Regions from separate parts of the Kitasatospora sp. NPDC097605 genome, predicted to be linked through region 2. Evidence: riboswitches for the same ligand, from Rfam matches in the RefSeq annotation. Region 2 holds a riboswitch; the other holds the start of a gene.
The links. Region 2 has a riboswitch for cobalamin ahead of ABTX81_RS25710 (FecCD family ABC transporter permease). Riboswitches for the same ligand answer to the same signal wherever they lie in the genome.
Positions count from the first base shown of each region.

Region 1: it holds a riboswitch for cobalamin, as region 2 does, so the genes downstream of both, ABTX81_RS38020 (GHMP family kinase ATP-binding protein) here and ABTX81_RS25710 (FecCD family ABC transporter permease) in region 2, are expected to answer to the same signal.

Region 1 is NZ_JBEOSF010000060.1:24,863-39,766, reverse strand. It holds gene ABTX81_RS38025 (ferric reductase-like transmembrane domain-containing protein) at 1-530, opposite strand, end outside; cobalamin riboswitch at 752-990, shown strand; gene ABTX81_RS38020 (GHMP family kinase ATP-binding protein) at 1,194-2,093, shown strand; gene ABTX81_RS38015 (cysteine synthase family protein) at 2,090-3,112, shown strand; gene ABTX81_RS38010 (ATP-grasp domain-containing protein) at 3,109-4,374, shown strand; gene ABTX81_RS38005 (MFS transporter) at 4,367-5,605, shown strand; gene ABTX81_RS38000 (class I SAM-dependent methyltransferase) at 5,602-6,351, shown strand; gene ABTX81_RS37995 (aminoglycoside phosphotransferase family protein) at 6,422-7,285, shown strand; gene ABTX81_RS37990 (hypothetical protein) at 7,979-9,103, shown strand; gene ABTX81_RS37985 (ABC transporter family substrate-binding protein) at 9,250-10,935, opposite strand; gene ABTX81_RS37980 (dipeptide ABC transporter ATP-binding protein) at 10,987-13,077, opposite strand; gene ABTX81_RS37975 (ABC transporter permease) at 13,074-14,036, opposite strand; gene ABTX81_RS37970 (ABC transporter permease) at 14,038-14,904, opposite strand, start outside.
Region 2 is NZ_JBEOSF010000025.1:24,196-39,099, reverse strand. It holds gene ABTX81_RS25740 (RNA polymerase sigma factor SigF) at 1-717, opposite strand, end outside; gene ABTX81_RS25735 (ATP-binding protein) at 890-1,300, opposite strand; gene ABTX81_RS25730 (GNAT family N-acetyltransferase) at 1,580-2,056, opposite strand; gene ABTX81_RS25725 (nuclear transport factor 2 family protein) at 2,067-2,450, opposite strand; gene ABTX81_RS25720 (ABC transporter substrate-binding protein) at 2,561-3,559, opposite strand; gene ABTX81_RS25715 (ABC transporter ATP-binding protein) at 3,603-4,373, opposite strand; gene ABTX81_RS25710 (FecCD family ABC transporter permease) at 4,412-5,500, opposite strand; cobalamin riboswitch at 5,597-5,734, opposite strand; gene sodN (superoxide dismutase, Ni) at 5,826-6,221, opposite strand; gene sodX (nickel-type superoxide dismutase maturation protease) at 6,419-6,877, shown strand; gene ABTX81_RS25695 (CGNR zinc finger domain-containing protein) at 6,882-7,475, opposite strand; gene ABTX81_RS25690 (amino acid ABC transporter ATP-binding protein) at 7,598-8,398, opposite strand; gene ABTX81_RS25685 (amino acid ABC transporter permease) at 8,395-9,348, opposite strand; gene ABTX81_RS25680 (ABC transporter substrate-binding protein) at 9,407-10,342, opposite strand; gene ABTX81_RS25675 (ABC transporter substrate-binding protein) at 10,732-11,655, opposite strand; gene ABTX81_RS25670 (NAD(P)-dependent malic enzyme) at 12,278-13,474, shown strand; gene ABTX81_RS25665 (zinc-binding dehydrogenase) at 13,577-14,539, shown strand; gene ABTX81_RS25660 (PadR family transcriptional regulator) at 14,638-14,904, opposite strand, start outside.

The sequences.
Region 1 (14,904 bases), on a different contig from region 2:
CCGGGCACGAAGCTGTCGGCGAACCCCGACCAGAGCCGGTCGCCCCACGCCGATCCGGCCTCGTAGCGCACGAGTTCGGCCGCGAACATCAGCGCGTGCGCGAACATCAGGGCCGTCGTTGTCAGGCTCGTCGTGCGGTGCCAGCGCTCCAGGGTCTGCCGGGCGACCGGCAGTCGGACGGGCCGCGGACCGGACAGCAGCAGCCCCAGCACCACCGTCCCCCAGGCCCACAGCAGTCCCGACCAGCCGAACGCCTGGCTCAGCAGGTACATCCAGTACGTGCGCGAGTCGTCCATGAACGGCATGACCGCCACCGTGGCCGAGGTGCCCGCGTCCATCCGGACGTACAGCAGCACGAACACCGCCGCGGTGACGCCGACCGCCGCACTCGCGTCGGGCAGCGCGGCCCGCAGGTCGGCGCGCAGGTCGGTGCGCGGGGCGGCGCGCGGGGCGATGCGTTCGGCGGGCCGCCTCCCGGCGGCGGGCGGGGCGTCCGGAGCGTCGTCCCCCGACGTCGTCTCAGGCAGCATCGTGGACCTTCCGGAACGGCGGGACACCGATTGACGGTGTACAGCGGGCGATGGGTCGAACAAGTGTGGCGGAGGGGTTCCGGCATGCCGAGCCCGTATCCGGCCAGAGTGGCACGTGCACCGGCGGCCTCCCGCCGCGGCGCCCCCACGCTCCGGCCCGCGGACCGATCGCATTCGGACAACCGCCCGCACGTGCCCTGCCACCGGAGCGCGAGCCCCCGTATGCTCATCACCGCAGCCGGTTCGCGCCTCCCGACCGACCGGACTTCGGCGGCGCGACGCAAGAGGGAACCCGGTGGGAAACCGGGACTGTCCCGCAGCGGTGAGTGGGAACGAAAGCCGTCATCAGCACTGGGCCGGGCTCCGCCCCGGCCCGGGAAGCGACGGCCGGTAGGTGTGCGCCGGTCCTTCGGCGTACCGGCCCACGAGTCCGAAGACCTGCCGCTGCGCCCGCACCCCCACGTGCGGGCTGTGCACGGTGACCTCGTGGACTGGGTCGGCGGTACGACGGCTGCGCGGCGTGCGACGACACGCCGTGCCCTCCTCCTCCGGGTCATGACGCGGGGCTCGGAACGAGGAGGAGGACGTGCCCGTGACCGCGCGAGTTCCGCCCGCCCGCACCGGGCGCCGACCGGCCCGCCCACCGGCGGCCCGGGCGGCGCGATGGTGACCCCCACCGGAGGGGCCCGGCCCGCCCCGCCGCCGGGCGGCACGCTCTCCGGTGTCTGCCACGGCACCCTGGGCGAGCTCTACCAGGGACCGCTGCGCGCAGGTCCCCGCCCCGACATCGCGGTGGTGTCGTTCCCCGTCGACCGCCACTCCTGGGTGCACTTCACCCCGGGGACGGACACGTCGGACCCGCTGCCGCTCGGGGCGAAGGCCGCGACGGCCGCCCGGCTGTTCCTGGAGCGCTTCGGGCTGACCCTGCCGCCGGGCCGCTGGTGCGTGCACTCCGAGCTCACCGTCGGGGTGGGCATGGCGAGTTCGACCGCCGACATCGTGGCGACGCTGCGCTGCCTGTTCCGGATCTTCGCGCTGCCGTACGACACCGGGGTGGTGCTCGCCGTGCTGCGCCAGATCGAACGGGCCGACAGCGTCTTCCTCGACGAGTTCGCCCTGCACCTGAGTGGCCGGCACCGGGTGGTGCGGCGGCTGGGCACCGGCATCGGCTTCCACACCGCGTACATCACCGAGCCCGGGACGGTGGACACCGCCGCCGTCACCGACCTGCTGCTCGGGCACTACCGGCGGCACGGCGAGGAGTACCGGCGCTGCCTGACCGACCTGCTGAAGGGATTCGCCGCGGGCGACCAGGCCGCCGTCGCGCGCACGGCCACGGCCAGCGCCGCGCTCTCCCAACAGGTTCTCCCCAAAGCGACGTTCGACGCGCTGCTCGCCCACCGCGAGGAGTTCGGTGCCGACGGGATCTTCGTCGCCCACACCGGTTGCCTGGTCGGCTACCTGCTCCCCGGACGCCCGGACGCCGCGCTCAAGTCGGACCTGTCCGCGTTCTTCCACTCGCTCGGCCACCAGTGTTCCTTCGCCCAAGGAGGCTACAGGTGATCCACCCCCACATCGCCGACGCCCTGAAGGTCCCCGATCTCGTCCGGCTCACCGACGGCCTCGTGCTGGTCCGGTTCGAGTCGATGAAGATCTACTCGGCGCTCGCCGCCGTCCGCCACCTGCTGGAGCGCGGCACCGTCCGCCCCGGGCAGACCCTGGTGGACAGCTCCAGCGGCATCTACGCCTACGCGCTGGCGCTCGCCTGCCACCGGCACCGCATGCGCTGCCACATCGTCGCGTCCACCACCGTCGACGCCACCACCCGCGCCCAGTTGGAGATCCTCGGCGCCACCGTGGAGCAGGTCGTGCCGTCCCGCGACCTCAAACTGGACCAGGAGCTGCGGGTGCGCCGGGTACGCGAGCTGCTCGCCGAACACCCGGACTGGCACTGGATGCGGCAGTACCACGACGACGTCCACTACCTCGGCTACCACGAGGTCGCCGACCGGATCACGGCCGCCTTCCCCGGCGCGGCGCTGACCGTCGTCGGCGGCGTCGGCTCCGGCGCCTCGACCGGCGGGGTGGCGACCCGGCTGCGCGCCTCCGACCCGTCGGTGCGGCTGGTCGGGGTGCAGCCCTTCGGCAGCGTCACCTTCGGCAGCCAGCGGCACCACGACCCGGAGGCGATCATCGCCGGGATCGGCTCCTCCATCGTCTTCGACAACGTCCGCCACCACCTCTACGACGGCATCCACTGGCTGGACTTCACCCACGCCATGGCGGGCACCGTCGCCCTGCTGCGCGACCACGCCGTCTTCGCCGGGCTGTCCACCGGCGCCGGCTACCTGGCCGCGACCTACGAGGCACGCCGCCACCCCGACCGGCTGCACCTGGTGATCGGTGCCGACACCGGCCACCGCTACGTCGAGCGCGTCTTCGCCCGGCACGCCGAAGCCCCCGACCCGGCCGCGTTGAAACCGGTCGAGGTCTCCGCCCCCGAGGAGATGTCCATGCCCTGGTCCACCATGGCCTGGCGGCGCACCGCGTGCCCGCCGCACCCCGGGGAGCGGGCGGCATGAGCATCGTCTGCCTGGAATCGCTCACCTTCGGCCTCGGCCACCTGGTGCGGGCCGCCGACGCGCTCGGCGAGCGGCTGACCCTGCTCACCCGCGACCGCTCCTACTACACCTACGAGTTGGAGCGGCTGCCGGCGGAGGCGCTGGACGTCGTGGAGACCGACACCTTCGACGTGGACGGGCTCACCGCGCTGCTGGAACGCTCCCCCCGGCCACGCGGCCTGATCAGCTCCACCGACACCTGGACGCTGGTCGCCGCCGAACTCGCCGAACGGCTCGGCCTGCCCGGCCTCGACCCGGCCGTGCTGCGGCTGACCCGGGACAAGTCGGCGGTGCGCCGCCGACTGTACGAGGCCGGGCTGACCCGCGGCCGGGCGGTACCGGTCACCGGGGCCGGCCCGGAGGCGGCGGAGGCACTCCTCAAGGAGCCCGGCCTGCCCGCCGTCCTCAAGGACACCGCGGGCACCGGCAGCCAGAACGTCTGGCTGGTGCGCGACCCGGCGGAGCTGGACGCCGTCCTCGCCGAGGCCGCCCGCCGGGAGTTCCGCGGCCGGCTGTTCGCCGAACCGTACTTCGCCGGGCCGGTGTACAGCGCCGAGACGCTCGGCTGGGACGGCCGGACCAGGCTGCTGGGCGTCTCCAGCCGGCTGATGTCCCCCGAGCCGTACTTCCGGGAGGAGATCACGGCGTTCCCGGTGGCGTTCCCGGAGCCGCGCCGGGCCGCGCTGGAGCGGTGGCTCGGCGACGTCCTCGCCGCGGTCGGCTACACCGACCGCTTCGCGCACGTGGAGTTCGTGCTGACCGCCGACGGCCCGGAGATCGTCGAGATCAACCCGCGGATCGGCGGCGCACTGGTCGGCGAGGGCCTGTGCCGCGCGCTCGGCGTCAACGTGTACGAGGCGCTGGTCGAGGCCGCGCTCGGCCGCCGCCCCGCCCTGATGGACGCCGAACCACCCGGCGGCCCGGCCGTCGCCTTCGTCCTCGGCTACCCCGCCGCGCCCGGGGTGTTCACCGGCGTCGCCGGGCTGGAGCGGCTGGCCGGCCTGCCCGGCTCGCCCGCCTGGTACCCGGTCAGGTCGGTGGGCGATCCGGTCGAGCACCTGGCCGACAGCCGCGGCTACGCGGGCATCGTCTACGCGGAGGGCGAGACCGCCGAGCTGGCCACCCACCACGCGGTCGCCGCCGCCAACGCCCTGCGGGTGCTCACCGAGCCGGTCGCGCCGCCCGCGGCCGCCGGCGGGGGCGGCGGGGCCGACGGTGGCTGACCGCACCGCCGGCCCGACGGGGCTGCGGGCCGCGCTCGGCACGCTCGACGGGCCGCTGCGGTTCCTGCTGCTCAGCTCGTTCCTGATCCCGCTCGGCAGCTTCATGGTGCTGCCGTTCATGTCGGTCTTCCTGCACGAGCGGCTCGGCATGGGCCTCGGCACGGTCGGCGTCGTGCTGGCCGCGGCCTCCCTGGTGCAGTTCTCCGGCGGGATCGCGGGCGGCGCGCTGGCCGAGCGGATCGGGTTGCGGCGCACCATGCTGTGGGCGCTCACCGTCCGTACGGCGGGCTTCGCCGGCCTGCTGCTCGCCCTGCGCTGGCCGCCGCTGGCGGTCGGCGCGCTCGTGCTCACGTGCTGCGGCGCCGCGCTGTACCTGCCCGCCAACAAGGCCTACCTGGTGCGGGGCGTCGACGACGCGCGCCGGCCGGCGTTCCTGTCGGCGGGCAACGCCGCCCTCAACGCGGGCATGGCGGTCGGGCCGCTGATCGCCGGGCCGTTCGTGCTCTCCTCGCCCGGCTACCTCTTCCTCGCCGCCACGGCGCTGTTCGCGCTGGTCACCGCCGGCCACGCGGGGCTGCCCGCCGGGGCCGCGCCGCAGCGGGCGCAGGAGCCGGGAGGCGGGCGCGGCCTGCTGGCCGGGATCGCGGTGCTGCCGTTCGCGGCCAACGCGCTCGCCTTCTACCTGTACTTCCACTTCCAGCACTTCCTGGCGATGTACGCGGTCGAGCGGGCCTCGGGCACCTTCTACAGCCTGGTGCTGCTGCTCTGCTTCACGCTGGTCATCGTGGTGCAGCCGCTCGCCTCCGACGCGATCCGGCGGATGCCCTACCCGATCGCCCTGGCGGCCGGCTTCGCCGGGCTCGCCGCGGGGCTGGCCGTGCTCGCCGCCGGCACCCGGCCCGCGCTGCTGGCGGGCGGGGCGCTGATCACCCTGGGCGACATCGTGCTCTTCCTCAAGAACGACCTGGAGGCGCTGGCCCGCAGCCCGCGCTCGGACGCCGTGGTCTTCGGGCAGCAGCGGCTCGGCGCCGGACTCGGCGCCTGCGTGAGCGGCCTCCTCGGCGGACAGCTCTACGGACTCTCCGAACGGGGCGGCCACACCGCGCTGTTCTGGCTGCTGGCCGCCGCGCAGTGCCTGCTGCTGCCCCCGCTGCTGCTCGCGCTGCGCCCCCGCGCCGCCGGACCCCACCCCCCAACCGCACGACGACGAAGGAGCACTGAGGCCGCATGACACGGACGGGCGGGTTCCAGGACGATGACTTCTGGACCGAGTTCCACGACTTCCTGTTCTCCGAGCAGCGCCACACGCAGGCCGAGGAACTGCTCGGCTCCTCCCCGCTGCTGGACTTCCCGGCCGGCTCCCGAGTGCTCGACCTGTGCTGCGGGCCCGGCGTCTTCAGCGTCCCGCTGGCACGGCGCGGCCACGCCGTGACCGGCGTCGACCTCAGCCCGCCGATGCTGGAACGCGCCCGGCGGCTGGCCGACGGGGCCGGCGCCGAGGTGACGTTCGTGCGGGCCGACGCGCGCACGTACGAGGCGCCGGGCGAGTTCGACGTGGTGCTCAACATGTTCACCTCCTTCGGCTACTTCGAGGACCCCGCCGACAACGCCCGGGTGCTGCGCACCATGCACGACAGCCTGACGCCCGGCGGGACGCTCGTCCTCGACCTGGCCGGCAAGGAACTGCTGGCCCGCCGGGTCACCCCGCCGAAGGTGGTGCGGCGCGGCGAGGACCTCGTCGTCCAGACCGACACGGTGCTGGACGACTGGGCGCGGCTGCGCAGCGACTGGGTGATGGTGCGGGGCGAGCGCGTCACCCGTGCCACCCTGGTGTGGTTCGTCTACAGCGCCGTGGAGCTGCGCCGGATGGCCGAGGAGGCGGGGTTCGAACGGATCGAGGTGTTCGGCGGCTTCGACGGCCGCCCGTACGACGAGAACGCCGAGCGCCTGGTGCTGCGGGCGGCCCGCCCGGCGTGACGGCGGGCGGGCGCGTCCACCACCTGCGCCCGTCCCCTGCGCCCCATCCAAGGATCCAGAGGTCACACTGGTGAACATCCGTAAGACGCATGGCGCCCTGCTGAGCCGGCTGCTTCCTGACGACGAACCGGACCGTCTCACGGTGCGACAGGGGCAGTTCCACCACGTGGTCGTCGGTTCGGACCGCGTCGTGTGCCTGCCCCGTACCCGGGCGGCGGCCGCCCGGCTGCCCGAGCGCGTCGCCGCACTGCGCCTGCTCGCCGGGCTCGACCTCGGCGTCCGCACACCCGAACCGCTGTTCCAGGGCGAGGCCCACGGCGCCGACGGACTGCCGTTCCTGGTCCTCACCCGCATCGCCGGGGAACCGCTCCGAGCCGACGCACTCAGCGATCGCCGGGTGGCCGACACCGTGGCGGCGCAGTATGCGACGCTGCTGGGCGGTCTGGCCCGTGCCGGCAACGACGGGGCGGTACGGGCAGCGCTGCCCCGGGTACCGGCGGACCGGTGGAGGCACTTCGCGGAGGATGTGCGCGCGGAGCTGTTCCGGCTCATGTCCGACAGCGGGCGGCTACGGGCCGAGCGAGAGCTCGCAGCACTCGACGACCTTCCCCACCTCACCCGAGCGGTGGTGCATGGTGACCTCGGTGCCGAGAACGTCCTGTGGGAGTGGACGCACGGCCTGCCGCACCTCGCCGGAGTGCTCGACTGGGACGATGTCGCACTCGGCGACCCGGCCGAGGACCTCGCGGCCATCGGCGCCGGCCACGGTGCCGAGTTCCTGGAACGGGTGCTTGCCCCGGGCGGCTCGCCGAACCACGGACTCACCGCCCGCATCGCGGCGATCCGCGACACCTTCGCTCTGCAACAAGCCCTCTACGCCATCCGCGACGGAGACGAAGAAGAACTGGCGGACGGCCTGGCCGACTACCGCTGAGGCACGCCGGCACACCGACCTCATCGGGGCATCGGTCGACCACGCCCCGGTGGACCGGCGGGGCGGTCGGGAGGTCAGGTCGAGGCGTCGGAAGGGCAGCACACGGCGGAGGAAGGCGTCGTTCCAGAAGTCGGCGTCGCCTCGGTGCGGCCGGTCCACAGGTCGTGCCGGAGGACGTCGGTGGCGCGCCCTCGGCGGTCGGCTGGGTACGAGCCGACCGCCGGGCAGGATCCGGGTCAATGCCCCGGACATCGCTGTGACAAGAACCCGCCGACCCGTCGCCTCCGGCGTGAAGCGTTCCGCCCGGCGGACCCGGAACGGCCGTTTCCGGCCACGGCGCGGACGGGACGCGCGGGTGCCGTGGGGCCGGCGGTACCGGTGTGGCGGGGCGCGGGACGGGCGGGACGCAACACGTCCGGAGGGGCGCCCTCCGGGTGCCGCGTGAAGGGCCGGGCGGCGCGTGCCGCAGGCCTGTGCCGCCGCCCGGCGCGCCCCTACGATGTGAGCGCCGTCGGGCCTGACCCCCGACCCCGCCCCTGCCGGCCGACACCGGGCGGCACCGGTCCCCGCCCTGACGGACCGGTCGCCCCGTCGGGCGCCGCGCGCCCGGCTCACCCCGGGCGCGAGCGGAGCAGCGGGGCGGGCAGCACCGCGCAGGCCGCCCGTGACCACCCACACCCAAGGGGTATGCCCATGCACGCCGGCACCGCCGTACCACCGGTCGGACCCGTCCCCACCGTCCGCGCGTTCCGCGCCCTGCTGCTCGTCCTCGCCGTGCTGGCCGCCCTGGTGGGCGTCAGCCTCCCGGCGGCCGGCCCGGCGCACGCCGCCGTGCCCGACCGCTGGGGCTTCGCCTACCTCGACAACCCGGCCCCGCCGCCGGGCTACGTCCCCGACACCACCCGCCAGTGGGGCAGCTGGCCCTCGCCGGCCACCAACCCGGTGCGGGTCGACAAGGTCGGCACCGGCTCCTACGTCGTGCACTTCCCGCTGATCGCCGGCCCGGGCGGCATCGCGCACGTCACCGCCGTCGCCCGCACCGGCTCCTGGTGCCAGGTCCGGGGCTGGGCCACCGCGGGCTCCGGCCAGGACGTCGCCGTCGGCTGCTACCGCACGGGCGGTGCGCCCGAGGACAACCGCTTCACCGTCCTCTACACCACCAGCAGCGGCGTGCCGTCCCCGCCCGCCGGCGGCTACGGCTACGTCTTCGCCAACCCGACCGGGTCGGTGGTCACCCAGTACAACTCGACCGGCGGCACCAACGTCGTCGGCTCCGGGGGCACCGGCATCTGGAAGGTCTGGCTGCCGGGCCTGGGCCAGTCCACCCCGGCCGGCAACCTGGAGGTCACCGCCGTCGACGCGGCCAACGGCGCGCGCTGCAAGGTCGCCGACTGGTCGCCGTCCTCGACCGGCCAGACCGTCATCGTCAACTGCTACAACGCGGGCAACGTCCTGTACAACACCCGCTGGACGCTGAGCTACTCGGAGAAGCGGGCCGTGCACGGGCCGGCCCTGCCGCCCGACTTCTACGGCTACCTCTGGTTCAACGGCGGGCTGCCCGCCACGACCAACTTCAACTCCTCCGGCGCGGTCAACACGCTCGCCGGCTCCGTCCCCTACACCGTCAACCTGCCGAACATCGCCGTCCCCTCGGACACCGCGCAGGTCACCGCCTTCGGCCCCGGCCCGGACCACTGCACCCTGGCCACCCCGTGGAACCGCAGCGCCGGCACGGTGAACCTCTACCCGATCTGCTTCAACGCCTCCGGCTCGCCGGTCCCGTCCCGCTTCTTCACCGCGTACACCTCGGCGTCCTGATCCGCCGGCGGCCGGCCCGGGGCGCACCACCGCCTCGGGCCCGGCCCGCGCCGCGGCCCCCGGTCCGGCTGATGCCGATCCAAAGAACGGGCCGGCCTGTCCCCACGCCATGAGGACGGGCCGGCCGCACCTCGGCGCCGACGGTGCTACTTCTGCCAGCCGATGGTCTCGGGCAGCGGGCTGTGGAAGATGGCGGCACCGACGTTGGCGAGCCCCTTCCGGAGGCCGTAGGTGGAGGGTCCGCTGTAGAGCGGCAGCAGGGAGTACTGCTGAAGGGCCTTCTGCTCGACCTTGTTCACGGCCGCGATCTGCTGGCCGAGGTCGGCGATGTCCCCGGTGGCGCGTATCTCCTGGTCCAGTTCGGGGGTGCCGGCTCCGGTGATGTTCGACTCGCGGTCCGAGCAGTAGAAGTCGCACAGGGACCGCGCGCCGAAGGGGTCCGTCGAGCGGTTGCCGGAGATGAACAGGTCGAAGCGGCGCTCGCTGAGCACCTTGGAGAAGTCGTTCGAGGAGACCTTGTTGACGTTCAGCCGCACGCCGACGGCCTTGAGCATCGCGGTGAACGCTCCGGAGACGGCCTTCTCGACGGGGTCGTCGCCGAGCAGGGTGTAGCCGAGTTCGAGTTCCTTGCCGTCCTTCGCGCGGATGCCGTCGGCCCCGGGCTTCCAGCCGGCCGCGTCCAGGGTCTTCCGTGCCTCCTCCGGGTCGTACTTCAGCACGGCGGAGACGTTGTCCTGGTAGCCCTGCTGGAAGCTGTAGAGCACCGCCGAGCCCGGCAGCGGCTCGCTGTAGTCGAGGCCCTGGAAGCGGATCTTCGTGATCTGCGAGCGGTCGATGCTCTCCTGCACCGCCTTGCGGACCTGGACGTCACCGAGGAACGGGGACTTGGTGTTGAGGTACAGCGAGTACTCGAAGGGGCTGCCACCGCTGCGGACCTCGGCGTCCTTGACGGCCTTCACCTGCTTCAGGTTCTCCGCGTCCCCGACCGGGGCGTAGTCGATCTCGCCGTTCTTGAAGGCGTTGATCGAGGCGGCGCGCTCGAGGTTGACGTAGACGCGCTTGTCGAGCTTGCCCTTGCGGCCCCACCAGTGGGGGTTGCGCACGAAGGTGATGTTGCCGGACTGGGCGTCCCAGGTGCCCACGGTGTACGGTCCGGCGCCCCATTCGGGGTGCGCCGTCTTGACGTACGCCTTGTTGAAGTTCTCGACGGTGGCGGCCTGGGGGTGCAGGAAGGTGGTGAACAGCGCGGACCAGGAGGCGTTGACGCCCTTGAAGGCGATGACCGCCTGCCTGTCGTCCGCGCCCCGGGTGACGGACGTGATGCGGTCGTAGCCGTCGGTGGAGGAGGCCGCGTACTCCTTGTCCGAGCCGTTGTTGGCCTTCCAGGTGGCCTCGATGGCCCGCCAGTCGATCGGGGTGCCGTCGTTGAAGACGGCCTTGGGGTTGATGGTGATGACGACCTTCTGGTCGCCGCCCTCGACGGAGACCTTCACGTCGCTGTAGTAGTCGGGGTTGTACTGGACCTCGCCGGTGGGCGAGTAGGTGATGGCGTCGGCGTTGTACCAGGACCAGATCCGCAGCGCGTTGAGGGTGCCGTTGACGTTGAAGGGGTTGCCCTGCTCGTCGAAGGTGCCCGCGGTGGTGTAGGTGCCGCCGTCCTTGAGGTTCTCGTACGGCTGGGGGTTGTAGTCGGTGACCGAGGACGCGACCCCGGCGGTGTTTCCGGTCTCCTTCCCCGAGGAGTCGCTCGGGGAGGACGAGGAGGCGCAGGCGGTGGCGGCGACCGAGACGGCCGCGACCAGCGCGAGGGGCAGAACGAGCTTACGACGCACGGGATGTCCTTGGTGAGAGGGGAACAACGGGTGAGGAAGGGGGAGCGGGCGTCAGACCGCGTGGCAGGCGTACTGGTGGTCGGAACCGTCCGACGCGCCGACCGTCGGAGGCCGTTCGGTGCGGCAGCGCGTCCGCACGCTCTCGTCGGCCTCCCGGTGGAGCGGGCAGCGGTCGACGAACACGCAGCCCGCCGGCAGCCGGGCGGCGCTGGGCTGCTCGCCCTTGAGGACGATGCGCTCGCGGCGGCGCTCGCGCTCCGGGTCGGGCAGCGGGATCGCCGACAACAGGGCCTTCGTGTACGGGTGCCGCGGCCGGGCGAAGATCTCCTCGGTGGCGCCGGACTCGACGATGTGTCCGAGGTACATCACCGCGATCCGGTCGGAGAAGTGACGCACCACGGCCAGGTCGTGCGCCACCACGAGGTAGGCCAGGCCGAGTTCCCGCTTCAGCCGGACGAGCAGGTTGACGATCCCGGCCTGTACGGAGACGTCCAGGGCGGACAGCGGCTCGTCCAGGACCAGCAGCTTCGGCTCGCGCGCCAGGGCGCGGGCGATGCCGACCCGCTGGCGCTGGCCGCCGGACAGGGCGGCGGGGAAGCGGTCGCCCACGGCGCGGTCCAGGCCCACCAGGTCCAGGAGCCGCGGGACCCGGGACCGCACGGCCGTCCGGTCGGCGCCGGCGGCCTGGAGCGGTTCGGCCAGCAGGTCGAAGACGGTCAGCCGGGGGTCCAGGGCGTCCGTCGGATCCTGGAGGACGATCTGGATCTCGCGCCGCAGTCCCCGCACCTGGGCGGCCGAGCGCAGCGTCGCGACATCGGTGCCGGCCACCTCGATCCGACCGCCCTCGGGGGCGCGCAGGCGCAGCACCTCGCGCAGCGTGGTGGTCTTGCCGCTGCCGGATTCCCCCACCAGGGCGAGGGTTTCGCCCGCGCGCAGCTCGAAGCCGACGCGGTTGACGGCGTGCAGAATGCCCACCCGGCGTTTGAGGAGGGTGCCCTTGGTGACGGGGAACGTCCTGACCAGGTCCTCGACGCGCAGGACCACGTCGCCGACGGTCCGTTCCGCGGCGCGGGCCGGCGGTGGGGGAGTGGCGTCCCCGGCCGGGTCCAGGCTGCCGTCGGCGATCTCCTGCGCGCGGTGGCAGGCGACGCGGCCGGGCCGCCCGGCGGGTGCGGCCAGATCCGGTTCGGTGGTCCGGCAGAGGTCCCGGGCCACCGCGCAGCGCGGCGCGAAGGCGCAGCCGTCGGGCAGGCCGACCAGGGAGGGCGGCTCACCGCCGATCGGGATCAGAGGCCGTTCGACGCCGCTGTCCACGGTGGGAACGCCGGCCAGCAGCCGGGCGGTGTAGGGCATGGTGGGACGGCCGAAGAGCTCGTCGACGCCCGCGTGCTCGACGATCCGTCCGGCGTACATGACGGCGACGTCGTCGGCGTAGCCGGCCACCACGCCCAGGTCGTGGGTGATCAGGACGAGACCGGCGCCGGTCTCGCGCTGGGCCAGCCGCAGCACGTCGAGGATCTGGGCCTGGACGGTGACGTCGAGCGCGGTGGTGGGCTCGTCGGCGACGAGGACCGAGGGCTTGTTGGCGATGGCCAGGGCGATGACGACGCGTTGGCGCATGCCGCCGGAGAACTCGTGCGGGAACGCCTTGGCGCGTTCGCGCGGGTCGGGGATGCCGACCAGGTCCAGCAGTTCCACCGCCTGTTCCCAGGCGTCCTTCCTGGACAGGTCCCGGTGCACGCGCAGGGCCTGGGAGAGCAGCCGGCCGACGCTGAAGATGGGCGTCAGCGCGGACATCGGGTCCTGGAAGACCATGCCGATGTCCTTGCCGCGGACCCGGGAGAGTTCCGTGTCGTCCATCGCCGCCAGGTCACGGCCGCCCAGCAGGATCCGGCCGCCGAGCCGCGCGGTGGGCGGCAGCAGGCCTATGACGGCGAGGGCGGTGGCCGACTTGCCGGAGCCGGACTCACCGACGATGCCCAGGGTGCGCCCGGGCAGGAGGTCGAAGTCGACGCCGCGCACGGCTTCCACCGGTCCGGCCTCGGAGGGGAAGGAGACGCGCAGGTCGCGTACGGACAGGACGGGTGCGGGCCGGGCCGGCCCGGCCTCGGGCCCGGTACGGCGGGCGGGTGCGAGGGTCATCGTCGGCCTCCTGCCGCGCCGGTGGTGGACGTGGGGTCGAGGGCGTCGCGCAGGCCGTCGCCGACGAAGGTCATCGAGACGGTGAGCAGCACGGTCAGCCCGGCGGGGAAGGCGAAGAGCCAGGGGGCGCTGGTGATGGTGCCCGCGCCGTCGGCGAGCATGGTGCCCAGCGAGACGTCCGGGGTCTGCACGCCGAAGCCGAGGAAGGACAGGGCGGTCTCGCTGAGGACGGTGGAGACCACGCCCAGGGTGAGGTTGACGATGAGCAGGGAACCCAGGTTGGGGATGATGTGGCGCAGGACGACGCGCAGGGGGCGCACGCCCATGAACTCCGCGGCGAGCACGTAGTCCCGCTCGCGCAGCGACGTCGACACCGACCAGACCACGCGGGTGGTGGACATCCAGCCGAACACCGTCAGGACGAGGATGAGGACCCGCCAGTCGCCCGCCAGACGGTGCGAGACCAGGGCGAGGACGAGGAAGGAGGGCACGATCAGCAGGAAGTGGATGAGGGCGAGGGTGGCCTTCTCCACCCGGCCCCCGAGGTAGGCGGCGCCCGCGCCCACGACCGCGGAGACGGCGACGGTCAGGACGGAGACGGTCACCGCGATCACCAGGGAGCGCTGGAGACCGTGCACGGCCGAGGCGTAGACGTCGTTGCCGCCCTGGTTGGTGCCGAACCAGTGCTCGGCGCCGGGGGCCTGGGTCAGGGCCGAGAAGTCGGCGTCCGAGAAGTGGTACGGGGTGAACAGCCCGCCGAACGCGCTGAACAGCACGAGCAGCAGGAGGATCACCACACCGGCGACGGCGGTCCGGTTGCGCCGGAAGCGGCGCACGTAGAGGCGGCGCCGGCCGAGGTAGCGCCCGTCGTGCCCGCTGGGCGGCCGCTGGGCGGCCGGCCCGGGGGCGGTGGCGAGGAGGCCGTCGGGGGTCGTGTCGGGACTCACAGGGATGCCCATCTCAGCTCACCCGCACTCTCGGGTCGAGAAGAACGGTGGTGATGTCCGCGAGGATCGCGCCGATCGCGGTCAGGGCGGCGGCGAAGGCGGCGGTCGCCACGGTGCCGTGCACGTCGTTCTTGTTGATGGTCTGGATGAAGTACTGGCCCATGCCGTTCCAGCCGAAGATGGTCTCGGTGAGGACGGCGCCGGTGAAGACGGCCGGGATGCTGAAGGCCACGGACTGGGCGGTGGGGATCAGGGCGGTGCGCAGGGCGTGGCGGCGGATCGCCTGGGCGCGGGTGAGCCCGGTGGCCCGGGCGGTGCGCACGAAGTCGGAGCCGATCACGTCCAGCAGCAGGGAGCGCTGGGTGAGGTGGTAGCCCACGTACCCCGTCAGGGTGAGCGTCAGCGTCGGCAGGATCAGGTGTGCCAGCCGGTCGCCGAGGGTCGCCCAGAAGCCCTCCACGTCGGGCGACTTCTCGCCCGCGACGTACAGGAAGTGCCAGCCCGCCTGTTCGTTCAGCCGGATCGCGAGCAGGACCAGGGCGAGTGCGGCGATGGACACCGGGACGTTGAAGAGCGCCATGGACAGGGCCTGGGCGGCCCGGTCCCGCCAGCCGTACTGGCGCGAGGCGGTGTGGACGGCGAGCGCGACACCGACGACGACGGACAGGACGGTCGCGCCGATCACCAACTGGGCGCTGACGAGGGAGCGGTAGCCGATCTCCCCGTTGACCTCCACCCCGACCGGGGAGCGTCCCCAGTCGAAGCGCAGGACCACCCCGGTGAGCCAGTCCCACCAGCGGTGGAGCAGCGGCTCGTGCGGGTCGAGGTTGTAGGGGGCCAGGGCCCGGGAGATCTGCTCGTCGGTGCGGACCGGGCGCAG
Region 2 (14,904 bases):
GTGCCGCTGGGAGAGCTCGCTGGTCGCCGTGGTCAGCGACAGCCGCAGCTCCTGGAGCCGGCGCGGTACCCGGACCGCCCAGCCCTTGTCCCGGAAGTGCCGCTTGATCTCGCCGACGATGGTCGGCGTCGCGTAGGTGGAGAACTCGACCCCGCGCTCGTGGTCGAAGCGGTCCACCGACTTGATCAGCCCGATGGTGGCGACCTGGGTGAGGTCGTCCAGCGGCTCGCCCCGGTTGCGGAACCGCCGGGCCAGGTGCTCGACCAGCGGGATGTGCATGCGCACCAGCTGGTTGCGCAGCTCGACGCGCTCCGGGGAGCCCTCGGGCAGCGCCGAGAGCCGTACGAACAGCGCCCGGGCCGCCTCGCGGTCCGGCGCGCCGCTGCGCTGCGGGCCCTGCGCGGGCACCGCCGCGCGCAGCGCCTCGGCCGCCTCGTCCCCGGCGGCCTCCCCGGCGCCCTCGGCGGCCGGTTCGGTGTCCGGGCCGGCGCCGTCCGGCTCGTCGTCCGGGCGGCCGGTGTCCGGGAGGTCCGCGGCCGACGGCACGGGCGGGGGCGACTGATCGGGCGACGACTGGGGCGTCGGCTCGGTCGGCTGGCTCATCCGGTGGGCGTCCTTCGGGTGCGCTTCGTCGGTGGCGGCGAGGCCGGGAACGCTCGCCTGGGTCGGTACGGCAGGGCCCGCCGTCGCGAGGCCGGTACGGTCCAGATCACTCACGGCCATTCCCCCGTTCCGTTCCGGGAGCACCGGGGCCGTCGGCCCCGGTTCGTCTCGTTGGTCGTACCGCCGGGTGGGGGCGGTACCGGGAGCCGTCCGTCCGGCCCGGTGGTGCCGGGCGGACGGCCCTTGTTCGGTGCTGCTGCCGCGTCGTCGAGTCGTCGCGGCGGATCTAGTGGGCGGCGGGGCCGCCGCGCTTCTTGTGCAGGCTGATCGACACGGTCTTGTCCTCGGCGACCGCCGACTCGACCTCGCCCGCGAGCGCGGAGAGCACCGTCCAGGCGAAGGTGTCCCGCTCGGGCGCCCGGCCGTCGGTGGTGGGTGCCGAGACGATCACCTTCAGGGAGTCGCCGACCAGCCGGAACTCGCAGGAGAGGACCGAGCCGGGGACGGCCTGCTGGAGGAGGATGGCGCAGGCCTCGTCGACCGCGATGCGCAGGTCCTCGATCTCGTCCAGCGTGAAGTCCAGCCGGGCCGCGAGGCCGGCCGTGGCCGTGCGCAGGACCGAGAGGTAGGCCCCGGCCGCGGGCAGCCGGACCTCCACGAAGTCCTGGACTCCGGGCTCGCCGTCGATCTGGGACACCCTCACCTCCTGGGTGACGCGCTGTGCTTCCGGGCCGGTGGCCGCGGCACTGTCTGTTGCTTGGCTCAACTGCTTCGCCCCAACTGTCCAGAGGGGTGGTGCGGTACGTACCGGTCATACCCCTCGGGGGGTCGCCGGACGCCGCCGTCCGCCCGAGACGTTACCGCGTTCCTGCCCCGGTGCGGGAGTCACTCATGGTAAGGCATCGCGACGCAGGGTGGCAGTGGTCTGCACCCGGCCTCCGCACGCCTCCGGCGCGCGCCGTCCGCGCGCCGGTCGTCAGCGGGTTCCGGCCTCGGCGAGGGCGTCCCCGGTGAGGCGGTAGACGGTCCACCCGTCCATCGGCACGGCGCCGAGCGACTTGTAGAAATTGATCGAGGGGGTGTTCCAGTCCAGTACCGACCACTCCACCCGGGAGTAGCCGCGCTCGACGGCGATCCGGGCCAGCTCCAGCAGCAGCGCCTTGCCGTGGCCGCCGCCGCGGGAGGCCGGGCGGACGTAGAGGTCCTCCAGGTAGATCCCGTGGGTGCCGCGCCAGGTCGAGTAGTTGAGGAACCAGAGCGCGAAGCCGACCGGCTCGCCGGTGGTGTCGTCCTCGGCGATCAGGCCGAACAGCGCGGGGGCGGTGCCGAACAGCGCGTCGTGCAGCTGCCGCTCGGTGGCGACCACCTCGTGGAGGGCCTTCTCGTACTCCGCGAGCTCGCGGATCATGGCGTGGATGACGGGGACGTCGGCGGGGAGGGCGGTGCGGATCATGGCTCCGAGCCTACTGGGCCGGTTCGTTCTCGTCCCAGGCCTGGACGGAGGTCTGGTCGACGATCCGCCCGTCGCGCAGCTCGGCGGTGGAGCTGACCAGCACCCGGACCCCGTCGGGGTAGCGGCAGGACTCCAGGAAGGCGAGGCGGTCCGTCTGGACCACCACCTGCTCCAGGGTGTGGCTCATCTCGCGTCCGTAGAGGTCGTCCAGCATCGCCCCGATCTCGTCCCGGCCGTGCATCACCAGCGGGTGACTGGGCTGGGTCTTGCGGTCGACCACGCGCAGTTCGGCGTCGTCCGCGTAGAGCGCCAGCAGGGTCCGGGCGTCGGCGCGCTCGATGCCCTCGCGCAGGGCCCGGACGTCGAAGGCGGACGGTGCGGCCATGGTGGTCATGTTCTCGCTCCTCCGGTCGGTTCCGTCGGCTCGTACTTTGAGCGTACGCCGGTCGGAACCGGCGCAACCGGCCGGCGGACGGGCCGCGCGGCGGCCGGGGCGGCCCCGGCTCAGCGGGCCGGAAGGCCGCGCAGGTACTCCGCCAGGGCGGTGATCGCGGCCGGGTTGCGCGGGCTCTCGACCAGGTCGACGTAGTCGAGGACGAAGATCCGGTCGTTGCGGATCGCGGAGACGCCGGCCAGCGGCGGGAAGGACTTCAGGAACCGCCGCTTCGCCTCGGCGTCCGGGGTGCCGTAGTCGTTGATCACGATCACTTCGGGGTCGCGCCGGACCACGCTCTCCCACCCCACGGTGGTCCAGGAGTCGGCGACGTCGCCCATCACGTTCCGCCCGCCGGCCTTGGCGATGATCTCCTCCGGGGCGGCGAACCGGCCCGAGGTGTAGGGCTTGTCCTCGCCGCTGTCGTACAGGAAGACGCCCGGCCGGTGCGCGGGCTCGGGGACGGCGGCGACCTGCGCCTTGAAGTCGGCGATCAGCTTGTCGGCCCGGTCCCGGACGTCGAAGATGTCGCCCAGGTTGGCGAGGTCGGTGTAGAGCGCGTCCAGCGGGGACATCACCCCGCGCTCCGGACCCTTGCCGCTGCGGCAGGACTCGGTGAGCACGTAGGAGCCGATGCCCAGGCCGGACAGCGTCTGCGGGGTGAAGCCCTTCCCCTCGTCGAAGCCGTAGTGCCAGCCGGCGAAGACCAGGTCGGCCCTGGCGTCCAGGGCGATCTCCTTGGTGATCCGGTCCTTGGAGAGCCACGTGGTCCGCTGGTAGGCGTCCTTCCAGGCGACCTTGTCGACCTCGCCCTTGTCGTCCGGCATCACATAGCCGGCCATCCGGTCCTCCAGGCCGAGCGCGAACATCAGCTCGGTGATGCCGACGTCGTTGGTGACCGTGCGGGCCGGCTTCTCCTTGAAGGTGACCTTGGTGCCGCAGTTGTCGACGGTCACCGGATAGTGGGCGGAGGCGGTGGCGGCGCCGTCACCGCCGGGGGTGATCTCGGCCCCGCAGCCGGTGAGCGCGAGGGCGAGCAGGGCGGCGGCGGCAACGGCCTTGGTGCGCATGGGCGGTCCTCGGGAAGAGCGTTCGGCGGGGGACGGAGGGGGGTTACGGCAGGCGGTCGAGGAGCAGCTGGACGGCGCCGGTGACCGGGTGCCGCACGGGCGTCGCGCGGACCTTGAACACCTCGGCCAGCAGGTCGGGTCCGAGCACCTCGGCGGGCGGCCCGGAGGCCACGATCCGGCCGTCCGCGACCACGTACAGCAGATCGCAGTGCCCGGCGGCCAGGTTGAGGTCGTGCAGCGCGGTGAGCACTGTCGGCCCGGCCTCCCGGACCAGCGCCAGCACCTCCAACTGGTGGGCGATGTCCAGGTGGTTGGTCGGCTCGTCGAGGACCAGCACCTTGGGCTCCTGGACCAGCGCCCGGGCGATCAGCACCCGCTGCTTCTCGCCGCCGGAGAGGCTCAGGAAGCCCCGGGCGGCCAGGTGCGCGGCGCCGACCCGGCGCAGGGCCCCGGCGCAGCGGTCCTCGTCACCGGCCGACGGGCCGGCCAGGGCGCCGCGCCGGTGCGGCAGCCGGCCCATGCCGACCACCTCGGCCACGGTGAAGTCGAACTCGGCGGAGTGCTCCTGGGGCAGCGCCGCCACCCGCCGGGCGGCCTCGCGCGGGGCGAGCGCGTGCAGGTCGTCGCCGCCCAGCAGGACGGCGCCGGCGGCCGGCCGCAGCGCCCGGTAGACGCAGCGCAGCAGGGTGGACTTGCCGCTGCCGTTCGGGCCGATCAGGCCGACCACCTGGCCGGCGGCGGCGGTCAGCGTGATGTCGTGGACCAGCCGGACGCCGGCCAGGTCGACCGAGACCCGGTCGACGGCGAGGTCCAGCGCGGGGACGGAGCCGGCGGGGGCGGCGGCGGGGGCGGTCACCGGCCACCGCCGAAGGAGTAGCCGCGACGGCGCATCAGCAGCAGGAAGCAGGGCACCCCGACGGCCGCGGTGACCACGCCGACCGGCAGTTCGGCGGGCGCCAGCAGGGTGCGGGAGACGATGTCCACCCAGACCAGCAGCAGCGCCCCGGCGAGCGGCGCGACCAGCAGCACCCGGCGGTGGCCGGCACCGACCAGCATCCGCACCAGGTGCGGCACCATCAGCCCGACGAAGCCGATCGCCCCGCTGACCGCGACCACGGTGCCGGTGACGGCCGCGGTGACCACGAACAGCTCGCGGCGCAGCCGGTCCGGGTCCACGCCGAGCGAGGCGGCCGTCTCGTCGCCCATGGCCAGCGCGTCCAGCCGCCCGGCGGCGCAGGCCAGGTACGCCAGACCGGCCAGTACGGTGACGGCGGCGATCGGCACCGAGCCCCAGGTGGCACCGCCGAGGCTGCCGAGCAGCCACATCATGGCGGAGCGGGCGGCCTCGCCGCGGGCGGCGGCGAAGACCATCAGCGCCGTCAGCGCGGAGAAGCCGTAGGACATCGCGGTGCCGGTGAGCACCAGCCGCAGCGGGGTGAGCCCGTGGGCGGTCCTGGCCGTCAGGTAGACCAGCACCATGGCGAGCAGGGCGGCGGCGAAGGCGGAGACCGAGATCGCCCAGACGCCGAGCGAGGCGAAGGCGCCCAGCATCAGCACCGCGTTGGCGCCGACCGAGGCGCCGGAGGAGATGCCGAGCACGAACGGGTCGGCGAGCGCGTTGCGGACCATCGCCTGGACGGCGACCCCGGTGGCGGCCAGTCCGGCGCCGACCACGGCGGCCAGCACGGCGCGCGGCAGCCGGATCTCCCAGACGATCGCGTAGGCGGCGGCCTCGTCGGCCTCCAGCCGACCGCCCGTCAGCCCGGCGCGCAGCAGTCGCAGGACCTGGCCCCAGCCGAGTCCGGAGGAGCCCACGGCGACGGCGCAGACCAGGGAGACGAGCAGCGCCGCGGCGAGGGCGGCGGCCAGCGGTACGGCGGGTGTTCGGCGCGGGCCCGGCGGGGCCGCGGCGGTGGCCGGTGCGGTCGCGGTGCTGCTCACTGGTGCGCGCCTTGCCTCGGGCCGCGGACGGCGCGGGGCGGCGCGCCCGGGCGCGGGTGTGCCGGGGCGCCATCCCCTCGCAGTCCACGGCGAGTTGTCGGGAGGTCGGCGTCCTCGGGCGATCGGGCTCACGGGCACGGGGCACCGTTTACCGTTGCGGGTCAGCGCCGGATTCGCACCGGCTTCCCCCTCTGGACGCCTTGGCAGCATAACAAGCGCACAGGCCAGGCAACCCTTACTGAGCCGACTGTGGTGACGGACACACGCGAGCGCCCCCGTCCGCGCGGGTGCGGACGGGGGCGCTCGACAGGGAAATGAGCGGGGATCAGCCCTGCTTGGTCTCCCAGAAGATCTTGTCGACCTCGGCGATGAGGTCGAGCAGCGCCTGGCCGGTGGCCGGGTCGGTGGACGCCTTGGCGGCCGAGGCGGCCTTCAGGGTGTCGTTGATGAGCTGGTGCAGCTGCGGGTACTTCTCGAAGTGCGGGGCCTTGAAGTAGTCGCTCCACAGCACCGAGATGTGGTGCTTGACGGCCTCGGCGCGCTGCTCCTTGATGATGACGGCGCGGGCGCGGAAGTGCGCGTCCTCGTTGGCCTGGTACTTCTCCTGGGTGGCCTTCACCGACTCGGCCTCGATGCGGGCCTGGGCCGGGTCGTAGACACCGCAGGGCAGGTCACAGTGGGCGTGGGCGGTGGCGCGCGGTGCAAACAGACGAGAGAGCATGGGGAGTCCTTCCTTGGATCGTCTTCCCGGGCCCGAGATTACCCTTCAGCCCCTGCGGTTTCTCGGTCGGGCGGCGGGCCTAGGGCAAAAGGCGGAGCAGGAACCGGTCGATTCCGGACATCGGCGCCGCGCGGCCCGTGCGGCAGACTGGTGTGCGACAGCGGGTCGCGGAGGGACGCGGGCCGGGAGGAGGAGTCGTGGCACGCAGCGCGGAACCGGAGGACGGCCCCCCGGCGGGCGGCGCGCCGTTCGGGCTGATCGACGTGGCGGGGGACTCGATGGTGCCGACCCTGCGGGACGGCGACCAGCTGCTGGTGCGGTACGGCGCGCGGATCCGGCCCGGCGCGGTGGTGGTCTTCCGCCACCCGTTCCAGCAGAACCTGCTGGTCGTCAAACGGGCCGACGGGCGGCGGCCCAAGGGCTGGTGGCTGCTCTCCGACAACCGGCCGGTGGACAGCGACAGCCGCAGCTACGGCGCGGTGCCGGACGAGCTGGTGCTCGGCCGGGTGCTGCTGCGGCTGCGCCCGCGCCCGGCCTGGCTGGCGCCGGGCCGCCGGCTGGAGCGGCTGCTGCTCTCCGGTCCGCTGGCCCGGGTGCCCGGACTGGCCCGCAGGCTCGGCGTCTGGGTCCGCCCGGAGGAGCTCGCGAACCCCTGACCGGTTACCGGTTCTCCGCGCCGCCGGCCGCCGCGGCCGCCTCCAGTCGCTTGCGGGCGCGGTAGGCGGCGACGTTGGCGCGGGTCGCGCAGCGGTCCGAGCAGTACCTGCGGGAGCGGTTGGTGGAGGTGTCCAGGTAGGCGTTGCGGCAGGGCGCGGCCTGGCAGATGCCGAGCCGGTCGGCGCCCAGCTCGGTCAGGTGGACGGCCAGGCCCATGCAGGCGACGGCGCTGAAGTGCGCGGTGGCGGTGGGGGAGTTGTCGGCGAGGTGCAGGTGCCAGCGGGGCCGGCCGGCCTCGTCCAGGTAGTCGTGTCCGGAGACCAGCGGGCTGACCGGGAACTCCATCAGCAGGCTGTTCAGCAGGTCGACGCTGCGGACCTCCTCGCCCTCGGCGGCGGCCTCGAAGACCCCGCGCAGCCGGGTGCGGACGGCCCGCAGCCGGGGCAGGTCGGACTCGTCGGCGAGGTCGCGGGCCCGTGCGGCGTCGGAGAACAGACCGCGTACCGCGTCCACCGAGGTCAGCGAGTCGGTGCCGCGCTCGGGCTCCTCGGTGTTCACCAGCCGGACGGCCAGATCGGCGTACGAGGCGAGCTCCACGGTGGTCCTTCCAAGAGATCGGTAACGGGCTGATTGCTTATAGCCTATTACCCGCGGGGCGAAAGCGGGAAAGCGGCGGCGCCCGGCAGGACCGGCCTGCCGGGCGCCGCGGTGCGGTGCGCTCAGAGCACCTTGGAGAGGAAGGCGCGGGTGCGCTCGTGCTGGGGGTTGGTGAGCACCTCGCGGGGGTTGCCGGACTCGACGACCACGCCGCCGTCCATGAAGACCAGCGCGTCGCCCACCTCGCGGGCGAAGCCCATCTCATGGGTGACGACGATCATGGTCATCCCCTCCTCGGCGAGTCCGCGCATGACGTCGAGCACCTCGCCGACCAGCTCGGGGTCGAGCGCCGAGGTCGGCTCGTCGAACAGCATCAGCTTGGGCTTCATGGCGAGCGCCCGGGCGATGGCCACCCGCTGCTGCTGGCCGCCGGAGAGCTGGGAGGGGTAGTTGCCGGCCTTGCCGGCCAGGCCGACCCGCTCCAGCAGGGCCATGGCGTGTTCCTTCGCCGCGGCCTTGGACTCCCGGCGGACCTGGACCGGCGCCTCCATGACGTTCTCCACCGCGGTCATGTGCGGGAAGAGGTTGAAGCGCTGGAACACCATGCCGATGTCCCGCCGCTTGAGCGCGACCTCGCGGTCCTTGAGCTCGTAGAGCTTGTCGCCCCGCTGCTGGTAGCCGACCAGCTCGCCGTCGACCCAGAGGCGGCCGCCGTTGATCTTCTCCAGGTGGTTGATGCAGCGCAGGAAGGTCGACTTGCCGGACCCGGACGGGCCGACCAGGCAGAACACCTCGCTCTGCTTGACCTCCAGGTCGATGCCCTTGAGCACCTCGACCGGGCCGTAGGACTTGTGGACGGCCTCGGCCTTCACCATGGGGCCGCCCGTGGGGGCGTCGGCGGGGGTCTTGGTCAGGTCGGTCATACGTGGCCACCTCCCTCGAGTCCGGGGACCACGTCGTTCGCCGCCTTCGGGGCGGGCCGGCGGCCGCCGAACAGCAGCCGCAGCCGCTGGAACGGCGTGGGCGGCAGCGTCCGGTTCGCACCACGAGCGTAGTGCCGCTCGATGTAGTACTGCCCCACCGTGAGGATCGAGGTCATGATCAGGTAGTAGATGCTGACCGCGACGAGGACCGGGATGGTCTGGAAGGTCCGCGAGTAGATGTCGTGGCCGGCGGTGAACAGCTCGGACAGCGAGATGACCTGGACCAGCGAGGTGGTCTTCAGCATCGAGATGGTCTCGTTGCCCGTCGGCGGGATGATGACCCGCATCGCCTGGGGGAGCACGATCCGGCGCAGCGTGGCCGCGCGGCTCATGCCCAGGGCGTGGGCGGCCTCGGTCTGCCCCTCGTCGACGGACTGGATGCCGCCGCGGACGATCTCCGCCATGTACGCCGCCTCGTTGAGGCCGAGGCCGAGCAGGGCGGCGGTGAAGGTGGGGATCAGAACGTTGGTCGACTCGGACCAGAACTCGGGTCCGAAGGGGATGCCGATCGACAGCCTCGGCCAGAGGGCGCCCAGGAAGTTCCAGAACACCAGCTGCACCAGGACGGGGGTGCCGCGGAAGACCCAGATGTAGAACCAGGCCGTTCCCGACAGCAGCGGGTTCGGCGAGAGCCGCATGATCGCGAGGAGTACGCCGCCGGCCACGCCCATCAGCATGGACAGCACGGTCAGCTCCAGCGTCACGACGATGCCGCGGAGGATCTGCTCGTTCTGCAGCGTGTCCGTGACGACGTCCCACTGGAACGCGGGGTTGAAGATCAGGGCGTGGAGCAGCATTGCCGCGAGGACGGCGATGACGGCTGCTCCGGCCCAGCGTCCGGGGTGGCGTACCGGGACGGCCTTGATGGGCTCGGGCCGTCGCGATTTCACCGCCCCCTGCTCGGAAGAATTCACCTTGGGGCCTCAGGGGGTGTGGTGGTGCGAGGGGTCAGCTCTTGGCGGCGTTGATCTCGGACTTCTCGATCGCGCCGGCCTCGACGCCCCACTTCGCCAGGATCTGCTTGTAGGTGCCGTCGGCGATCAGCGACTGGACGGCGCCCTGGACGGCCTGGGCCAGCGGCGAGCCCTTGTCGACGATGACGCCGTAGGGCGCGCTGTCGTAGGTCTCGCCGAGCTTCTCCAGCTGGCCGTTGGTCTGCTTGATCGCGTAGTCGACGACCGGGGAGTCGGCCATCATCACCTGGTCGCGGCCGGAGACCAGCGCGGTGGTCACGTCGGTCTGCAGGGTGAACTTGTCGCCGTCGTTCGGGATGGCCGGCTTGCCGGCCTTGGAGCACTCGGGGTTGCGGACGTCGGTGACCTCCTGGGCCTGGGTGGTGCCGGTCTGCACGGCGACCTTCTTGCCGCAGAGGTCCTTCGGGTCGATCTTGTCCGGGTTGCCCTTCTTCACCGCGACGGCGCTGCCGGCGGTGAAGTAGGTGACCATGTCGACGGTCTGCTCGCGCTCCTTGGTGTCGGTGAAGGAGCTCATGCCGAGCTGGTACTTCTTCGCCGTGATGCCCGGGATGATCGAGGTGAAGTCGGCGTTCTGCACGTCGGCGGTCAGGCCGAGCTTCTTGGCGATCGCGCCGGCGAGGTCGACGTCGAGGCCGACGATGTTGCCCTTGTCGTCCTTGAACTCGTTGGGCGCGTAGGAGGCGTCGGCGGCGACGATGAGCTTGCCCGAGCTCTTGACGTCGGCCGGGACCAGCCCGGCCAGCGCCGGGTCCGCGCTCACGGCCGCGACGCTGGCGCTCGGATTGGCGCCCGCGGCACCGCTGTTGGAGGAGGACTTGCTGCTGCCGCAGGCGGTCAGCACGAGCGACGCGGACGCGAGCACCGCCGCGGTGGCGAGGAGACGGGTGCGCTGGGTACGGGCGATCATGGGGGATCTCCTCCTGAGGGAGAGGTCGGGCGGAGCGCGCCGCGGGGGAGCGGCACACCGGGGCAGCAAAGGCCGTACGGCGCTGTACGGGTGGGGCAGGGAGAACTGCGCGCAAGGGTGGTACGGGTACTGCTCTCCCACCGTCCGCCGAGGTGGGTGTTGACCGGGCCGCCTCGACCAGGGGCCGGCTCGATCCGAGATGGGGGGAATCCTGCCATCTGATGACGGTCAGGTGGTCCTGATTCAGATCAAAATCGGATAACGAGGGGGTGTGCTGTCCGCTATTCGGACGAATACCGTGTCCCTGTCACCCTGCGTATACCTATGCAGATCGCCCTGCTGCCCGCCCTGCCTGGCTGCCCCGCCCGCCCGGTCTCCGGTGCCCGGTCTCAGATGCCGCCGTTGACCACCGCGTTCTGGGCCGCACCCGCGCTGACGTTCCACTTGGCGAGGATCTTGTCGTACTCGCCGCTGCGGATCAGCTGGTCGACCGCCTTGGCCAGCACGTCGCGCAGCTCGGAGTCCTCCTTGCGCAGCGCGATCCCGTACGGGTTGGACCGGGACTGCGAGCCGACCACCTCGAAGCGGTTGCCGCCGTCGGTGTTCTTCGCCGCGTGGGCGGCCACCGGGAAGTCGTTCATGCCCGCCTGCGCGGTACCGGCGGCGACCTCGGCCAGCGCCTTGGCGTCGGTGTCGAACGTGTGCACGGTGAGCGGCTTGCCGGCCCGGGCGCAGACGGTGACCTGGCGGGCGACGATCTCGTCCTGGGTGGTGCCGGACTGCACCGCGACGGTCTTGCCGCAGAGGTCGTCCAGGGTGCGGATGCCCTTCGGGTTGCCCTTGGCCACCACCATCGAGGTGCCCGCGATGAAGTAGTCGACGAAGTCCACCGGGTGGCCGGCCGGCTTGCCGGCGTCGTCCACGCCCTCCCGGCGCGGGCGGATGTCGCTGAGCGCGGACATCACCACGTCGTACTGCTTGTTGTGGAGATCCGGCAGAAGCTTGTCGAAGGGAGTGTCGACGTATTCGATCCGCAGGTCCAGGATCCGGCCGAGTGCGGCGGCGATGTCCGGATCCAGACCGTCCGGCTTGCCGTCGGCGCCCCGGAACTCGACCGGCGGGTAGTTGACGTCCATGCCGATCCGCAGCACCTTGGACGTCTGCTGGGCCTTCGGGAGCTTCGCCCGGATCTCGTGGACCGGGTCCTTGGCGGCCGCTCCGCCCCCGCCGCAGCCGCTCAGCAGCAGGGCTCCGGCGGTGGTGAGGGCGAGCGCGGCGGCGGCCGGCCGGCGGGACTGCGCACGGTGGTGCATCGGTTGACTCCTGTGGGAGGGAGGGGGCGGCGCCGCGGAGTCGCGGAGGTGTACGCGAGATGGCGGAAGAACGGATCCTCCCATCCCGCTCTGCCCCGCCCGTGGCCGGGTGTGTCAGAATTCGTTACCGGGTGACCCCCGACGCTCGAACCAGACCGCCGGGCCGCAACAGGCTCGGGGTGCGCAGGAACGGAAGTCCTGGACGACGACTCCGTATCCGAGGCACCGGCCTCCCCTCCGCGTCTGCGTTCACTCCTGCGGGTGCGCGTGCTCGTTTCGCCATTGCCGCAGCCGGGGCCCGGTTCTCATGGCGCCTGGAGCTCCCAGGTGGCTGTGAGGCGTATGACAACCATGTGACTTGGACGAAAAGGCATGGGTGCGATGCCCTCGTCCGACCTACGCTCGGCCCGGAAGCACAGCGCAGAACAAACGCAGACAAATCCATAAACCCTCATCCGAGGGCGCTCGTCCGACGGCGGCGCCCCGACCCAGTCCTCCCCGGGGACGCTTCGGCGTTCCCGGGTTCCGGTTACCGGCCACTCGTCGCCGGATGCCGGTACCGGCCGGGTCGTCCGCTCCGTCGGCCGGGTGTCCTCGCTCGATCAATGACGAAGAGGTCATCGTGGCAGCGGAGATCATCCACAGCACTACCCAGGACACCGACGATCCGGTCGACGCCGTGTTCGCGCTCCACCGCGGCGGCAAGATGGAGGTCCGGGCGACCGTCCCGGTACGCGACGCGGACGACCTGTCCCTCGCCTACACCCCCGGTGTCGCCCGCGTCTGCACGGCCATCGCCGAGCAGCCCGAGCTCGTGAACGACTACACCTGGAAGTCCAACACGGTGGCCGTGGTCACCGACGGCACCGCCGTGCTGGGCCTGGGCGACATCGGCCCGGAGGCCTCGCTGCCCGTCATGGAGGGCAAGGCGATCCTGTTCAAGCAGTTCGGCGGCGTGGACGCGGTGCCGATCGCGCTGGCCTGCACTGAGGTGGACGAGATCGTCGAGACCGTGGTCCGGCTGGCCCCGTCCTTCGGCGGCGTCAACCTGGAGGACATCTCCGCCCCGCGCTGCTTCGAGATCGAGCGCCGGCTCCAGGAGGCCCTGGACATCCCGATCTTCCACGACGACCAGCACGGCACCGCCATCGTCACCACCGCCGCGCTCTGGAACGCGGCCAAGGTGACCGGCCGGGAGATCGGCTCGCTGCGGGCCGTCATCTCCGGCGCCGGCGCGGCCGGCATCGCCATCGCCAAGATGCTGCTGGCCGCCGGCATCGGCGATGTGGCCGTCTGCGACCGCAAGGGCGTGGTGCACCAGGGCCGCGAGGACCTCACCGACGTCAAGGCGGAGATCGCCGGGCTGACCAACCGCACCGGCCGCAAGGGCACCCTGGCCGACGCGCTGGCCGGCGCCGACGTCTTCATCGGCGTCTCCGGCGGCACCGTGCCGGAGGAGGCCGTCGCGACCATGGCCGAGGGCGCGTTCATCTTCGCCATGGCCAACCCGAACCCGGAGATCCACCCCGAGGTCGCGCACAAGTACGCGGCCGTGGTGGCCACCGGTCGCAGCGACTTCCCGAACCAGATCAACAACGTGCTGGCCTTCCCGGGCATCTTCGCGGGCGCGCTGCAGGTCCGGGCCACCCGGATCACCGAGGGCATGAAGCTGGCCGCCGCCAAGGCGCTGGCCGGCGTGGTGGCCGACGAGCTGACGCCGCAGAAGGTCATCCCCTCGCCGTTCGACGAGCGGGTCGCGCCGGCCGTCAGCAAGGCCGTCGCCGAGGCCGCCCGCGCCGAGGGCGTCGCGCGGCGGTAGTCGTCCGCCGGGAGAGACCAGGGCATCCCATCCGGCCCCGGGACACGCGTCACAGTCACGCGTTGTTCCGGGGCCGGGGGCGTTCTGGCTATCGTCCGGGGCATGTTTGCTGCCTACGCCGCACGAATCGACGCCGACGACCCGCTGAGCGGGCTGGAGTTGGGCGAACGCCCCGAACCGCAGGCCCGCCCCGGGTGGAGCGTGGTCACCGTCAGGGCCGCCAGTCTGAACCACCACGACCTCTGGTCGCTGCGCGGGGTCGGCCTGCCCGTAGGGAAGCTGCCGATGATCCTCGGCTGCGACGCCGCCGGCGTCGACGAGCACGGCGACGAGGTCGTCCTGCACTCCGTGATCGGCCAGAGCGGGCACGGGGTCGGACCGGACGAGCCGCGTTCCATCCTGACCGAGCGCTACCAGGGCACCTTCGCCCAGCGGGTGGCCGTCCCCACCTGGAACCTGCTGCCCAAGCCCGCCGGGCTCTCCTTCGAGGAGGCCGCCTGCCTGCCCACCGCGTGGCTGACGGCCTACCGGATGCTGTTCACCAACGCCGGGGTGAAGCCCGGCGACACCGTGCTGGTGCAGGGCGCCGGCGGCGGGGTGTCCACCGCGCTGGTGGTCCTCGGCAAGGCGGCGGGCCTGCGGGTCTGGGTCACCGGCCGGGACGAGGCCAAGCGGGCCCGGGCGGCGGAGCTGGGCGCCGACGCGGTCTTCCCGAGCGGGGCCCGGCTGCCCGAGCGGGTGGACGCGGTGATGGAGACGGTCGGCGCGGCCACCTGGTCGCACTCGGTGAAGTCGCTGCGCCCGGGCGGCACGATCGTCATCTCCGGTGCCACCTCCGGCCCCAACCCGCCGGCCGCCGAGCTGAACCGGATCTTCTTCCTGGAGCTGAAGGTGGTCGGCTCGACCATGGGCACCAAGGAGGAGCTGGCCGGGCTGCTCTCGTTCTGCGCCACCACCGGCGTCCGGCCGGTGATCGACTCGGTGCTGCCGCTGACCGCGGCGCCGGAGGCGTTCGCCCGGATGGCCAAGGGTGATGTCTTCGGCAAGCTGGTGCTGACGCCCTGACGCCCTGACGCCCTGACGCCCTGACGAGCGCCCGGTGGGCGCCCTGACGCGCCGGCGCCCGGCACCCCGTGCGGGGTACCGGGCGCCCGGGTGCCGGCTCAGCCGAGCAGGCGCTTCAGCCGCTCGCCGGCCGCGCCGAGCAGGCCGCGGGCCTCGGCGAGGCGCTCGGGCGTCACCCCGCCGTCCCGGGCCGCGTCGCGGACCTGGTCGCGGAACCGGTCGAGCAGCCGCTCCAGCTCCCGGGCCGGGTCGCCGGCCGGGTCGGTGGCGGTCCACGACGGCAGGTCGGCCGGGGCGGCCCCGCCGGCCGGCTCGTCCTTGTCCAGGTCGATCCGGGTGACGGTGACCCGCTCCGCGGCGGGCGC